Roseimicrobium gellanilyticum: one gene and its partner. The protein of the gene in region 1 interacts with the protein of each later gene in a pairwise test. Links are inferred from orthologs where the notes say so. Each region holds a gene or a part of one and is shown in the gene's direction. Other genes may lie near its edges.

What was found. Proteins that work in one complex are often made in the same cells at the same time.
Region 2: the proteins of DES53_RS05975 (region 1) and recJ interact in binary tests that used the Escherichia coli proteins (3 or more experiments, as listed by UniProt). The link is inferred for Roseimicrobium gellanilyticum from one-to-one orthologs.

Annotation. Positions count from the first base shown.
Region 1 is NZ_QNRR01000002.1:163,546-171,481, reverse strand. The notes cover bases 2,080-5,245. They hold DES53_RS05975 (DNA topoisomerase III), read left to right. Parts: upstream 2,080-2,429; coding sequence 2,430-5,045; downstream 5,046-5,245. Other genes in these bases: DES53_RS05970 (polysaccharide biosynthesis/export family protein), read right to left, coding at 5,070-5,245; DES53_RS05980 (MFS transporter), read left to right, coding at 2,080-2,269. Also shown: DES53_RS05985 (hypothetical protein), read left to right, coding at 72-593; more of DES53_RS05980, read left to right, coding at 767-2,079; more of DES53_RS05970, read right to left, coding at 5,246-5,561; DES53_RS05965 (HIT domain-containing protein), read left to right, coding at 5,671-6,015; DES53_RS05960 (hypothetical protein), read left to right, coding at 6,324-7,094; DES53_RS05955 (FAD-dependent oxidoreductase), read left to right, coding at 7,323-7,936.
Region 2 is NZ_QNRR01000010.1:152,880-160,519, reverse strand. The notes cover bases 1,974-4,843. They hold recJ (single-stranded-DNA-specific exonuclease RecJ), read left to right. Parts: upstream 1,974-2,484; coding sequence 2,485-4,203; downstream 4,204-4,843. Other genes in these bases: DES53_RS24025 (methyltransferase), read left to right, coding at 4,251-4,843; DES53_RS24040 (serine/threonine-protein kinase), read right to left, coding at 1,974-2,319. Outside these bases: more of DES53_RS24040, read right to left, coding at 1-1,973; more of DES53_RS24025, read left to right, coding at 4,844-5,288; DES53_RS24020 (AGE family epimerase/isomerase), read right to left, coding at 5,303-6,490; DES53_RS24015 (M60 family metallopeptidase), read right to left, coding at 6,531-7,640. UniProt on the Escherichia coli protein: Single-stranded-DNA-specific exonuclease.

The DNA of each region.
Region 1 (7,936 bases):
TCCCATGTGCATGCACACGGGCGCCTCACGAAAACCACAGGCTGTGCCCAACCCCCAACCTTACCACTGCCATGAATACCTCCCTACCTCATCTCAGTGAGGCCAAACCCTCGCTTCGTAACCTGCATCCGCAAATCATCGGGGATGCTCTGTACTGTTTCTCCAAGTTCGATCCGGCCTGTGTGCGCCATCTTCGGGACAACGTGCAGCGTCTCGTGCGCGGAAGCTACTCGGACGGCCGCGGACGCGGCTGCATCTTCGGAATCCTCAGTGAACTGCTGCCCGCCACCCAGCGGATTCATGACCGCGAATCCCTGACCACCTATTTCACCGGTGGCCACGGACCGCTCTTCCGCGAACGCGAATGCTACCAGCCCGCCCGTTATCTGGTGCGTGTGTGGGACGGCGATCGCGATCCCGGCACGGTGCTCCGCTACGAGAACTGGAATGGAACCTTCACCGCCGAACAGGTGCGTGAACTGGCCCAGCTCCACATCGAGTTGCTGGAAGCTCACGAGCAGGAAGAAGCCGCTCCGGCACCCGCTGCCAAGCGCGCCTCCACCATGACCATGGCGGCCATGCTCGTGGATTGATCACCACGCTGGATTTATTCCAGACTGAGCAAAATTCGTACAGCCGCCGCAGGTAGTCACCTGCGGCGGCTTTTTTGTGACTTGGCGCAAGGATTTTCTTCCCACGCTGTTTACCTTTCCCTTCAATTCCCCGGCATCACCCTCCCGACTCCCGCTCCCCCACACACTCCCGCATGTCATCACACCGCTCCCGCAACATGGCTCTTCTGGCCGCCTTCCTCGGCTGGATGTTCGACGGATTTGAAATGGGCCTGTTCCCGCTGATTGGGCCTGACGCGCTCAAAGATCTGCTGGTGAACACAGTGGCTCCCGAGGACATGGCAAAGACGGTGAGCAGCTGGTTTACAGTAATCATCGCCACCTTCCTGGTGGGTGCGGCCACGGGTGGTGTCTTCTTCGGCTGGCTCGGCGACCGCATCGGTCGCGTGCGCGCCATGACGTTCAGCATTTTCACGTACGCCATCTTCACGGGCCTCTGCGGTTTCGCCACGGAAGCGTGGCAGATCGCGCTGCTGCGTTTCGTGGCCTCCCTCGGCATGGGCGGTGAGTGGGCCCTCGGCGTGGCGCTGGTGAATGAACTATGGACGAAGGGCAGCCGCGCGTGGGTCGCGGGGGCCATCGGTGCGGCAGCGAACATCGGCTACCTGCTCGTCGCCCTGCTCAGCCTTGGCATGAGCGCCTTCATCGGCACCATCACGGGCTGGTCCACCGCATTGGGCGCTTCGGACGACCTCAACAAGTACCTCTTCGACCATGGTGCCTGGCGCTTCCTCATGATCTCCGGCGCCTTTCCCGCCATCCTCATCTTCCTCATCCGAATCTTCGTCCCCGAGTCGGACAAGTGGGAGGAGGAGAAGAAGGCCGGCTCCACCTCCTTCTGGAGCACTCCTGATCTCCTCGGTGTGCTGTTCGGCGCCACGGTGGCTCTCTTTATGATCTATGCGTGGTCTCCCATGGGCTTCGATGCCACTTGGGCCACGATTGTGACGATCACTGGATTCGGCATGGTCATCTGGGGCTTCCTGCTACCCGTCCGCCGCTATCTCCACCGCGCCGCCTCGGCGGGTACCATGACTCACGACACCCGCATTACCATCCGGAAGAATCTGCTCATTGGCGCGACCTTGGCGGGAATCGCCCTGCTGGGCACTTGGGGTGCAGCTCAACATGCCCCGAAGTGGTCCGGTTCCTTGAACCTGCATGGCACGAGTCCCGTAGAAGTGAAGGCCTACACCCAGCTCGCCACGGCCTTCGGCGCGTGCGTCATCACCCTGCTCACCCCGGTGCTGGCGGACATTCTGAACCGCCGCCTCACCTACCTGCTCTGCTGCATCCTCGCCATGGCCTCCTCCATCACGTTCTTCCAAACGAACACGGAGATTGGCACCTGGTTCTTCATCAGCGCGTTCCTCATGGGGGGACTTACGGCCTCCTTCTACGGCTTCTTCCCCCTCTATCTGCCGGAGCTCTTCCCCACCGCCGTGCGGGCCACCGGGCAGGGCTTCTGCTTCAATGTCGGCCGCATCATCGCCGCCGTCGGCGGATTGCAATTCGCCAATTTGGAGAAAGGGTTTGGCGGGGCGGTGAACGCCTACACCATTCTCTGCTCCGTCTATATTGTGGGCATGGTTCTGGTGTGGTTCGCTCCAGAGACCAAAGGGAAGAAACTGGTCTGAAGAAGGTTTCGGAAGGATGCAACCTTTTGCGTCCCGTTCTGCATCAGCGCCGTACACCTTTTTTACACGTCACGCCGGAGTGAAACATGATCGGGCAGATTGCCCCGGAGTATCCATTGTGTCTTGACATCCGGCTGACTCGTATGCCTTTGTGCTTTTTATGTCCAAAGCCCTCATCATCGCCGAAAAGCCCAGCGTAGCGGCCGATCTTGCCCGCGCGCTCGCCAAGGCTCCCGGCATGACCACGTTCCACAAGGAGAACGACTATTTCGAGAACGAGACCCATGTCATCACCTCCGCCGTGGGTCACCTGCTGGAGCAGGAAATGCCCATGAAGGATGGCAAGAAGATCGGCTGGGGCTTCACCACCCTGCCCATCCTTCCCGAAAAGTTCGAGCTCAAGCCCATCGACAAGACCGCCGACCGCTACCGGGTGGTCTCCCGCCTCATCAAGCGCAAGGATGTCGGTGAAATCATCAACGCCTGCGACGCCGGGCGTGAGGGCGAGCTGATTTTCCGCAACATCATCGAGGCCACCGGCACCCACAAGCCCATCCAGCGCATGTGGATGCAGTCCATGACCAACAACGCCATCCTGGAGGCCTTCCAGCAGATGCGGTCAGACGAGGACATGCAGCCCCTGGCCGCCGCCGCGAAGTGCCGCAGCGAGAGCGACTGGATCGTGGGTATTAATAGTACGCGCGCGCTCACGGCGCTGAATTCCCGCCACGGCGGCTTCCGCCTCACCCCCGTGGGCCGGGTGCAGACCCCTACTCTCACCATCATGGCGAAGCGTGAGCGGGAGATCGCGAACTTCGTTCCGCGCACCTACTGGGAAGTGCATGCTCTCTTCGGCGTGAAGGCCGGAGAATACGCCGGCCGCTGGCTGGATGAAGCCTGGAAGAAGGACGAGACGGACGAGCACAGCAAGGCCGAGCGCATCTGGGACAAGGAGGTGGCCGAGGCCATCGTGGCCCGCTGCACGGGCAAAGAGGCCATCGTGGAGGAAACCACGAAGCCCACGCGCCAGATTGCTCCCCTTCTCTACGACCTCACCAGCCTACAACGCGAGGCCAGCAACCGCTTTGGCTTCAGCGCCCGCCGCACCCTGCAGCTCGCGCAGTCCCTCTATGAGCGCCACAAGGCACTCACCTATCCCCGTACGGACTCCCGCTTCCTGCCGAATGACTACATCGGCACCGTGAAGGGCACCATCAAGAGCTTCTCCCAGCTTACGAGTGCGAAGTCCGGCGCCTTCCCCACAGAGCTGCGTCCCTTCTGCGACCGCATCCTGGACAACGACTGGGTGCGCCCGAACCGCCGTATCTTCGACAGCAGCAAGGTGAGCGACCACTTTGCCATCATCCCCACCGGGCAGATGCCGCCCAAGAGCCTGGATGAGGCCGAGCAGAAGCTCTATGATATGGTGCTGCGCCGCTTCCTCGCGGTGTTCTTCCCGGCCGCCGAGTTCGACGTGACGACGCGCATCTCCCGCATCGGGGATGATGCCTTCAAGACGGACGGCAAGATCATGCGCGTGCCCGGCTGGCTGGAAGTCTACGGCAAAAAGGCCGCGGACGAGCAGGACGGCGAAGGCGGTGGCAAGGTCCTCGTGCCGGTCGCTCCGAATGAGAAGGCCAAGGTGCAGGACATCGAGACCCGCCAGGAAGTCACCAAGCCCCCACCCCGCTACAACGAAGCGACCCTGCTCTCCACCATGGAAGGCGCAGGCAAGCTGGTGGAGGACGAAGAGCTCGCCGAAGCCATGAGCGAGCGCGGCCTCGGCACACCCGCCACGCGCGCGGCCATCATCGAAGGTCTCATCCACGACAAGTACATCGAGCGCCAGCAGCGCGACCTCATCGTCACCACGAAGGGGCTCGAACTGGTGGACCAGCTCAATGAGATTGGCGCGGAGACGCTCTCCTCTCCGGAACTCACCGGCCAGTGGGAGTACAAGCTGCGTGAGATGGAGCATCGCCGTCTCGATCGCGTGAGCTTCATGAAGGACATCCGCACGCTCGCGGCAGACATCGTGGACAAGAGCAAGGCGTACGTGAAGACCATGAAGGAAAAGGCCTTCCCGGACTTCCACGCCACGTGCCCCTTCTGCGGCAGCAAGGCCTTCAAGCAAACGACGGACTACTACCTGTGCAAGGGTGACAACTGCAAGCTGCGCGTCTTCAAGAACGTGGCGGGCAAGGAGCTCACCGAGGACCAGGTGCGCACGCTTATCGAGAAACGTTTCCTCGAGCCGATGGATGGATTCCGCAGCCGCCTGGGCAAGGAATTCCGCGCCGGCATCGAGATCAAGGAGGACAAGAAGGTCAACTTCGTCTTCGAGAAAGGCCAGAGCGATGAACTGGATTGGGATGAAGCCCCCGTGCTCTGCCCCTGCCCGGTGTGCGCCAAAGCCGGACGCAAGTCAGACATCCACGTCCTGCCCAACGCCTACGCGTGCAAGATCGCGATGACTGACCAGAAGAAGTGCAACGCTCGCCTGCCGCGTGAGCTCTGCAAGAAGGCCATCACCGAAGAGAACGCGAGGAAGTTCTTCACCGAAGGCAAGACCGGGCTCATCGAAGGCATGATCTCCAAGAAGGGACGCCCCTTCAGTGCCATCCTCGTGTGCAACGTGGGCGGCAAGCGCCTGCTGAGCTGGGAGTTCCCCCCACGCGAACCCAAGCCGAAGGCCGCCAAGAAGACGGCGACCGCGAGGGAGAAGTTCGGGAAGAAGAAGGCTGCAGGTCCGGCTGCAGATGCGGAAGAGGGCTGAGTTGTCACCACTTCCCTCTGTCACTCAAAAAGTCACGATCCTCTCAGGCACCAGCACGACATCACCCGGAGAGAGGGTGATGTCTTCAGCAGGCACGCGAAGGTTCACCGTCGCTTTCGCAGACGGTGGCGTCTTCTTCATGCGCAGGTCAGGGGACTCCCCGGGCAGGTGACAGGTTTCCCACATCGAGTCCAGACTGTCATCGACCCAGTTCACAACAGTCACCAGCAATCCCTTGGTGCGACGTCCCAGTTTCACGTGCCAGGCAGGATTGACGTCGTACACCTGAACTTTCCAGAACCCGAATGGCGTCAGCCCACCAGCGTCGGTGACCAATTGCTTTGCGGTCAGGCCTTGCTGCCAGGGATACTCACCCTGTTTTGCCACCGCGCCGATCACCTTCACCATGCCACTTTTGGGCGCCGTGGAGGAAGGCGCGAAGGCGAGCCAGCAAAGGACTGCCAGAAGCGACGCTCCACACACCAGCCATACCGACCATCGATTCCTCAGACGCATGTCCGGTTGTAGCACTTCGGGACTTTCAGCGTCAAGGATGCACGCCCCTTGTTCCTTGACTTTGGGTGTCACCGAAAGTCCAATCGCACATTCCCTTCCCATTTCCGCCATGACCCTCTTCGAAAAGATCATCGCCCGCGAGATTCCCGCCGACATCATTTATGAAGATGACTTCTGCGTATCCTTCCGCGACATCAATCCGAAGGCACCGGTGCATGTCTTGATTGTGCCGAAGAAGGTCATCCCCCGTGTCGGTGATGCTGTGGCGGACGACCAGGCGACGCTCGGCGCGCTGCTGCTGGCAGCGGGGAAAATTGCCACCCAACTTGGCGTGAACTCCACGGACAAGGGATTCCGTCTCGCCATCAATCATGGCAAGGACGCTGGCGAGACCGTGCCGCATATGCACGTGCACCTGCTGGCCGGGCGTGAACTTGGCTGGCCGCCGGGCTGAGCCAAGGCAGCTCAACGTAGCTCGCGAGCCCCTTCGCGAGATCTCAGTGCAGGGCAAAAGACCCTCCAAGGAAGTTTCGGTTCATCATGTTCCGAACATCAAGGCCGATTGCCCGGCATCGCCCTTTGGTGCGGCTTTGGCGTGGCCAGCCCACCGACCGACTCTCCTCGCGAAGGGACTCGCGAGCTACGTTGAGCTACAGCAGCCACCATCCCCTCCATTTCCTGAAGGAAAAACTTGCCATTTTCGCATTTTCTGGGAAATCTTAAGGAACCCCTTATTTTCAAGAAACCTTAAGCTGGTAGGCCATGATACGTTTCCTCCTTCCTGTGGCAGCGCTTGCTTGCAGCGTCGCATCCGGCGTCGCGCAGAACTACCAAGCCCAGTACCCCTACGATCCGTACAACGCGGCGCCTGCCCCGCAGCAGTATCAGGAATACCAGTCTTCCCCCAGTCAGCCGAACTACAGCTATGGCGGCGGCGGTGGTGGTGACTACACCAAGCAGAGCTATGGCTCCGGCGCAATCAGCTCCGGGGGTGGCGGACGCTATGCTGAACTCCTGAGCTGGGGCCACCTTGAAGGCCACTATGCCTACAATGACTTCCGCGGCGATGACAAGCTGGACGGCGACAGCGGCTTCGGCGTGAACCTGCGGGTGGCGTTGATGAAGATCGGCTTCCTCCACTTTGGCCTCGACCGCATCCTCGCAGAGGGACCGAATGCGCAGGACCTCTCCCTCACCACCGCAACCGTGGGTGGTGGCGTCTTCCTCCCCGTGACAGAACGTTTCCACATCTATGGCGAAGTCGGCTTCCGCTACGACTGGACCGGTGGCGATCTGGACTACATCTACGAAGATGACATTTCGCTCTTCCTACGTCCCGGGGTCCGCTTTGCCGTGACCGAGAACTTCGAACTGACAGCGAGCGTCCTCTTCTCTGATACGGAGAATTTCAACGAGTACGTGATTGAGGTGAGCGGCTATTATGCCCTGCTCGACTGGCTGGATGTCGGCGGCGGTGTGGACTTCGGCGACGACTACAACACCTACCGTCTGGGTGGGCGCTGGAGGTGGTAGTAGAAAGTAGTCCGCCGAGCCTCGGCGGTCACCGTGATACTAGCCAGCGCATTCCTCTCTCTCCGCAGCCGAAAAAAAACGGCTGCACACGAAGCTCAATAGGCACCACGCACCAGCTTGGGATATGCCTAACCACGCATCGCCTGAGCCGCCGAGGCTCGGCGGACTACTTTCCTTGTCCAATCCATCGTGATTGGCACTTGCAGGGTGTACGCCTTTCCCACCCTGATGAAGCCCGCCTTCCTGTTTCTCCTCGTCCTTGGCTGCCTGATGATGAGCGCCATCTCACACGCTGCTCCGGAGAAGACCTATGACCTCGTTGTCTACGGCGGCACACCGGGAGGCATTGCCTGTTCCATTGCCGCAGCACGCGAAGGCAAATCCGTACTCCTGCTTGAGACGACGAAACACCTCGGCGGCCTGACCACCGGCGGCCTCTCCCACACCGATGTGGGACCACGCCCGGAGATCATCGGCGGCATCGCCAAGGAATTCTTCGTCAAAGTGGACGCACTCTACGCTGACCCAAATCGCACGGCTTCGAAAGACTTCTGGTACCAGGAGCCGCACATCGCGGAGCAGGCCTTCACCGCCATGCTGCAGGAGGCCAAGGTGGATGTGGTCTTTGGCTCCCGAGTGAAAAACGTAGAGAAGAAGGGAGCACGCCTTTCTTCGCTGACCACACTGGATGGAAGGACCTATGAGGGCCGGCTGTTCGTCGATGCCAGCTACGAAGGCGATGTCATGGCGCTCGCCAAGGTGGACTACTACGTGGGCCGCGAAGGACGCGCGGCATTCGATGAACCCCTCGCCGGCTTCCGTCCTGCACCGTTCCGATTCCG
Region 2 (7,640 bases), on another replicon or contig:
GTGCTGCAGGACGCACTTCTCCAGCGGAAGCCCGGCCAGAGGCGAGAAATCCAACACCGGAGTAAACGACAAATAGATACTCTTGATCGGCAGCCCGACGAGCGGCGACAGGTCGGACACTCGCGTACGGTCGAGATCCAGCACTTCCAGCGGCATCTTCCGAAGCGGGTTCAAGTCGCGGATCGGACAGTCACGAACGATGAGACTTCTCAGCCGCAGGGAGCTGAGCGCGGCGAGGCTGGTGACCTTGCTGCCGGAGAGATTCAGCTTCTCCAGCGTACGTATCTCGCTCAGTGGGGTGAGGTCCGCCACGCGGGTTTCGGCGACGTTCAGCTCAATCAGTTGAAGATCGCGCAAGGGCGAGAGGTCAGTCAGATCTCTGCATTTGGACAGATCGAGTGTCGCGAGTGGCGCCGTGGCGAGGGGAGACAGGTCGAGCACCTTGGTATCGCTGAGATCCAGCGCGAGGCGTCCATCCTCGCGCACGGTGAGACGATCCTTGAGCGGCTTTTCCGCGGAGACGGGCAGGTCCTTGAGTCGTGCGAGCCAGTAGTCGACGAGCAGCTTTTTTTCATCGCCGAGCATTCTGGCCACGGGCATGATCTCCGCCGCGGGCCGCTGCTGCTGCTGCATGGCGAGATGCAGCTTTGCCAGGTTCTCCCGGCTGAGTTTGCCGCCGCCGCTGGACGTTGCGGCGAGCAACTCGTCACACAGATTTGCGGAGGACTCCGCGCGCATGAGGTCAGGCTGCAGGCTCAGGGCTTCACGATACACGGTGGCAGCCTCTTCAAGCTTGAGCTGGCACTGGAGCAGGTCTGCCTTCGCCAGGAGATACTCCGCCACATCCGGCCGCAGTTTGATGGCGTAATCGAGCTTCTCGATGGCTTCGCCGAACTTCTCCTGCGCCACCAGCGCGCGTGCCTGCTCCGCGAAGGCCGGGGCTGAATCGCGCAGTTCGTTCAGAGCTCGATTCGCCCGCACCGCCTGCCAGGTGCTCATCACCGTGGCGGCCACCAGCACGGTGGCGATGGCGGCGGCGACATGCAGCGCGGCTCTGTTCCGCCGCGCGAACTTGCGGAACTGGTAGCCCATGGTGGGTGGTGTGGCGCTAACCGGTTCATCGGCCAGAAAATGGGCGATGTCCTGGGCGAGGCTGTTCGCGGTCTCGTAGCGGCGCGTGCGATCCTTGTCGATGGCCTTCATCACGATCCAGTCGAGGTCGGGCTCCACCAGCCGATCCAGCTTCGCTGGCTCGACGTGGCGTGCCTTCGCCGTGAGCGTGCGCTCCTCGCCGAGCAAGGTGCTGAGGCGTGAGGAGGGCTTCACCGGCTCGACCTCGCGGATGATGCGCCGCATTTCCTCATAGCCGGCGGAGAGCAGGGACTTGCTGTCGAAGGGAGGTTTGCCCACGAGCAGCTCGTAAAGCAGGATGCCCAGGGCGTAGATGTCACTGCGTGTATCGATATCCACGGCGCTGAGGCTGGCCTGCTCGGGGCTCATGTACACGGGCGTGCCAATGAACTGCTCGAAGCGGGTGAAGAGGGTCTTGTCCGTGAGCTTGGCCTGCGTGGCCTTGGCGATGCCGAAGTCGATGACCTTCACCACCGGCTTGTCAGCATACAGAGTGATCATCACGTTGGAGGGCTTGATGTCACGGTGGATGATGCCCTTCTGGTGCGCGTGATTGATCGCGGCGCATACGTCGCGAAACAGGACCAGCCGCTCGCGCGTGCCCAGTCCGGCCTCATCACAGTACTGCGTGATGGGCAGCCCCTTCACCAGTTCCATGACAAAGAAGGGACGACCTCGATCCGTCGCACCCGCGTCGAGCACCTTGGCGATGTTCGGGTGGTCCATCATGGCCAGCGCCTGGCGCTCCGCCTCGAAGCGCGCGATGACCTCCTTTGTATCCATGCCCAGCTTGATGATCTTCAGCGCGACGCGCCGGGTCACCGGCTCCACCTGCTCCGCCATCCACACCGTGCCGAAGCCGCCCTCGCCTATCTCCTGCAATAGCTTGTAGCGCCCAATGCGTTCACCAGGCTTCTCTGGAGCGGGTAACTCGTGGGGTCGGGCTCGGGGGCCGGGAATGATCTGGATGGTGGCATCGAGTTGGCCCGAGCCGTCACCCTCATTCACGGATTCTTCCATGAACTCGGCTGGCATGGATGCATGAGCCTCCAGCAGAGCCCGAACCTCGGCATGCAACGCTGCATTTCCTCCGCAGGCCGAGACAAGAAACGCCTCACGATCTTCCGGCGCATGATCCAGGGCAGCGACAAGAAGACGCCCGGCCTCATCTGGCGGCTGGGTGGGCATTGGAGACTCCATTTCACCCCCACATGCGAAAATGAGCAACGAAAAGGATCAGATTTTCTCCAAGCATGGCCTGAAACGCCCAATCTGAAACAAAACCCATGGACGACGTCCATGGGTCCGCTAGCATCCGTGCAAATCGAGTTTCACGCTGCCACGTCCCCTTAGATGTCTTCCGTCCCTGCCCCCCTTTGGTCCTTGCAATGTCCAGATGCCGCCGCTGTGCAGGCGCTAGCCCAAGGGCCGCTGGGAAGGGAGCTGAATCCGCTGCTGCTGCATTTGCTGGCACTACGCGGTCATGAAGCCGAAGCCGTCGCACGGACCTTCCTGAATCCACGTCTTTCCGATCTCGGAGATCCTTTCGTGCTGCCGAACATGAGTACGGCGGTGGAGCGCATCTTCCAGGCTGTCGACAAGAAGGAAAGCGTGGTGCTCTACGGTGACTACGATGTCGATGGCGTGACTTCCATCACCCTGCTCACCCACACGCTGCGGGCATATGGACTGGATCCCCGTGCCTTCCTTCCCCTGCGCATGGAGGAGGGTTATGGCCTCAGTCTTGATGGCATCGCGCGATGCTTCGAGCGGCATGGGAAGCCAACCCTGCTCATCGCGCTTGATTGCGGCACGGGCTCAATCGCAGAGGCAGATTGGCTGAAGGCGCACGGTGTGGACTGCATCATTGTGGATCACCATGAGCCCACCCCCCGGCTGCCGGAGTGTGCCGCGCTGGTGAATCCCAAGCTGCGGGGCGAGAGCGGCCCTTTCACGTATCTGTGCACTGTGGGGCTCGTCTTCAAACTGGCGCATGCGCTGCTGAAGACCCGTCGCCTGGACCACTTTGATCTCAAGCACCACCTGGACCTCGTCGCCATGGGCACGGTGGCGGATCTGGTACCGCTGAAGGAGGAGAATCGTGCACTCGTGCGCAAGGGCTTGGATGTGCTTGGTGCAACCCGTTGCGTGGGATTGAAGGCGCTGAAGGACATCACCGGGCTGGATGGTTTCGTCCAGGCCCATCACATTGGCTTCCGTCTCGGCCCGCGCCTCAATGCGGCTGGAAGGCTGGACACCGCGCAGACGGCACTGGATCTTCTCCTCTGCACGGATCCCAAGGAAGCCAATGAGTTCGCCAACCTGCTGGACCTGCACAATCGCGAACGGCAGGAGGTGGAGAACACCGTCCAACGCGAGGCTCAAGCCATGCTCGCCTCCGAGCCGGAGCTCGCCGAGGGCGAATGCATCGTGCTCGGCTCCCGAGGATGGCATCCGGGTGTGGTGGGCATTGTCGCTTCACGGCTCATGCGTGAATATCATCGCCCTGTGCTGATGCTGGCCTTTGACGATCACGGTACGGGCAAGGGCAGCGGACGCAGCGTGCCAGGCATCTCGCTCGTGGCTGCGCTGGACGGCTGCCGTCATCTGCTGGACAAAGGTGGCGGCCACCCCATGGCGGTGGGTGTCTCTCTCAACGAGAGCAACCTCGTCGCCTTCCGCGCTGCGATGATTGAAGGAGTGCGCTCGCAGATCCGCTCGGATGAGCTGGCCCCGCGATTGCATCTGGATGCGGAGATCCGGCTCGCGGATCTCGCACCGGCCTTCTTCGATGGCTACGCGCGTATGGAGCCCTTTGGCATGGGCAATCCAGAGCCGGTCTTCCTGTGCCGCCGCGTGGAGCCAAACCTTCCCGGCCAGGTGCTGAAGGAGAAGCACTGGAAGCTCATGCTGCGCCAGGGCAAGGAGATGCGTCCCGCCATGTGGTTCAACGCACCTGTAAAGGACGCTCCCCCCCCACCCTGGGATGTGGCCATCAAGGTGCAGCGCCACTCCTGGCGTGGCCAGGTCTCCTGGCAGCTCATGATTTGCGAGGCACGGGCGGCAGAATAGCGGCAGGCCTGCACTTCCCGCTTTCCTCCGGGCGACTTCGCGCTTCCATGCGCGACATGCCGCTAGACCTCACTGCCGTTCCCTCCACGGATCCCATCCGCGCCTACCGCTATCGCGATGGGCTGTATGCCGCTGACTTCATCACCGCCGCGGTGGTGCATCTGGACTTCTTCACGTGGCTGCACGCGAATCCTTCCACAAAGGATGGCATCGCTGCGCACTTCGGATTCACCGAGCGCCCGCTGGATGTGCTGCTCACGCTCTGCGCGGCGAATGGCTTCGTGGAAAACCGTGATGGAACCTACCACGCCACACCTACAGCGGTGGAGCATCTCACAAGCGCCTCGCCGTGGAATCTGAAGCCCTACTACGCCTCCCTAAAGGACCGGCCGATTGTAAAGGACTACCTGCAGGTGCTGAAAACCGACAAACCCGCGAACTGGGGTGGAGACAAGGCAGCGCTGGACTGGCACAAAGCCATGGAGACGGATGAGTTCTCCCGCAGCTTCACCGCCGCCATGGACTGCCGCGGTATCTACCTCGCGCAGGCGATGGCGAAGAAGGTGGACCTCACCGGACGCAAGAGACTGCTGGATATTGGTGGCGGCAGCGGCATTTACGCATGCTCCTTCTGCGCGCATCATCCGCACCTGCAAGCAACCGTGCTGGACCAGGCACCGGTGGATCGCATTGCGCAGCGTTGCATCGATGAACGTGGCTTTCACGACCGTGTGTCCGTGGCCACAGGCAACATGTTCAAGGATCCGCTGCCGGCCGATTGCGACGTACACCTCTTCTCCAATGTGCTGCACGATTGGGGCATCGCCGAGGTGAAAGAGCTTCTCGCCATCTCGTACAAGGCGCTGCCCGCAGGTGGATTGCTCATCATCCACGATGCCTTCATCAATGCGGACAAGACCGGTCCCCTTCCCGTGGCGGAGTATTCCTCGCTGCTGATGCACTCCACTCAGGGGAAATGCTATTCCACGCAGGAGTATGCGGACCTGTGCCGTGAGGCGGGATTCAAGCCGGGCGCCTATCAGGACACCGCGGCGGATCGCGGGTTCATGGTGGCGACCAAGTAGGCGCGCTTATTTGACTACGCTGGCGGCGCCTCTGCCGCCAGCATGCCATGGCACATCCAGAGGGCGCGGGGATGGTGGAAGAAGCTCTTCCAGAGGTTCCCCTTGGTCGTGGTAGAGCGTGAACCATCGCGATTGAGGTAACCAAACCACTCACCGTGTTGCGCGTCGGCGAAGTGCTCGAAGCTCCAGAGACGCACGCGCTCATGCCACTCTGCATAACGTGGCTCGCCGGTCAGTCTCCAGGCCATAAGGGTGGCGATGAGCGCCTCATCATGTGGCCACCAGAACTTCATGTCGTGCCAGTACTCCTGCACCGGCTTCCCGGCGGCGTCGCGATAGTAGAAGATGCCACCGTGCTCAGCATCCCAGCCACGAGCCCACATCCAGTCCAGCATCTTGCAGCCCAGCTCCACGAAGCGTGACTCCCTGCGCAATGCCCCCTCCTGCATGATAAACCACGCGGCCTCCATGGCATGCCCGGGATTCAGGAGACGCCCGTCGAAATGGTCGACGAGACTGCCATCTGGCGCGACGTTCTCCATCACGCACTGCAATTCAGGCCGGACGAAGAGCTTCTCAATCTCCTCAATGCAGCGATCCCGCCAGCTGCGCAGCATGGCATCATCTCCCAGATTGGTGGCAAGCTCTTGCGCAGTGACCAGCGTGATCATGCGCGGCCCCATGCCGATCATCGGTCGCGTGCCCGTGTACTTTGGCGGCATGAGGCCGGGGGTGAAATTCCACTTCACGAAGAGATCAAACAACGCTCGAGCCCGCTCCGCAGATACAGCATGACCTGTTGCACGCGCATGAGCGGCATAAGCAATGGCCGTGAAACTCTCGCTATAGGCATAGCGGCGTTTCCGGATTGGCTGGCCCTCACGGGTGACGTGGAAATACATCCGCCCGAGCGGATCACTCCTGTCCACGCCATGATGCTCCAGGAAGCGCAATCCACTCTCACCCCACGCCAGCCATTCCAGTCGTGACTCGAGGGTGTTGAAAAGCGTGAGCAACATCCAGCTCATGCGCCCCTGTGCCCACACGGACTTGTCCGTGTCGAGCACCGAGCCGTCCGCATCCACACAGTGCAGGAAGCCCCCATGCTGCGTATCGACACAGCGGGGAAACCAGAAGGGCATGCAATCGCGCAGCAATGCGTCGCGATAGAAGGCGGCAAGTCTGGTGGTGTCGAGCGGCATGAATATTTGACCGCGTCACTATGACACCACCGAATCCTGTTCACATCTCTTTTGGCATCCACGCTTCGAATTTTGAAACCTCCGCCTTCGCACTGGAGCTTACCGGGATGCCCCATGCATCGAAGAAGGGTCCGAGGTTCTTGTTCACGATTTTTGAATATCGGACGAGAAATTGATCACGACGCTCGTCATCATTCTTCGGCGTGGGGCCATAGCTGCTGTCGGCAAAGCTGTGCAGGTATTTTTTCCAGCTGTCCCAGCCGAATCCTTGCACGAGCTGGATGTAGGTGGTGAGCGCCAGGAAGGGGTCTGCCTTCCATGCGGCCCACTTGTCCGAGGCGGCCTTGATCTTCTGCACATTCTTCTTACGCGATTCCTCGCTGATGGCGGGGTGACCGATGAGCCAGTCCTTCTGCAGCACGGCGTGGTAGCAGTACATGCCGATGACATTGTTCGTAACCTCGCCCGTACCCGCAAAGGTGAAAGTGTCCCGTTGATGATTGTGCCCAATCTCATGGTAGAACCCCCAGCCCGGAAACTTGATCCGTCCATACGTCACCATCTCCATCGCTTCCGGGACGTGAATCATGATGGGGTACCCGGAATGCATGAAGCCAGCACTGATTTGCACGTCCGCCACCATGCGCTCGGGGCGTTTACGTTCGGCGGTCTGGTTGCTCACATCATCCTGCGCCTCCACCACCCTTTTCCAAAACGCCATGAGCTCCGTGGGATTCTTCACAGTGCGGGCCACTTCGGAGGGCACGGAAAGAATCACCTTGTCACAGGCCAGCTCTGCCCAGGGTGCCGGGCGACTTTTGATCTCATTGTTCCACTTTGCGTCATCATCCTGCCCCAGTACAAACAGAGGCGCGGCGATGCCCCCCTTGATGCCCGCGGAGAAGGGCGCATCACTCGAAGCGCGACCCGGCACCTCGATGTAGATTAGACCACCAAACGCGCTTGCAGCTTTGGTCTCGACAGACTCAAGCGCGACGGACTTGGTGATGTCCGGTGCACGGGACCAGCTATCGAGGTGATACAGCGTGTCCGAGTGGCAGCCGATACGCACCGCATATCCCTTGCCTGTGAGATTTGCAGGCAAGGTCACAGTGATAGGTTCGCCAGCGACGGCATACAACCCCGTGCT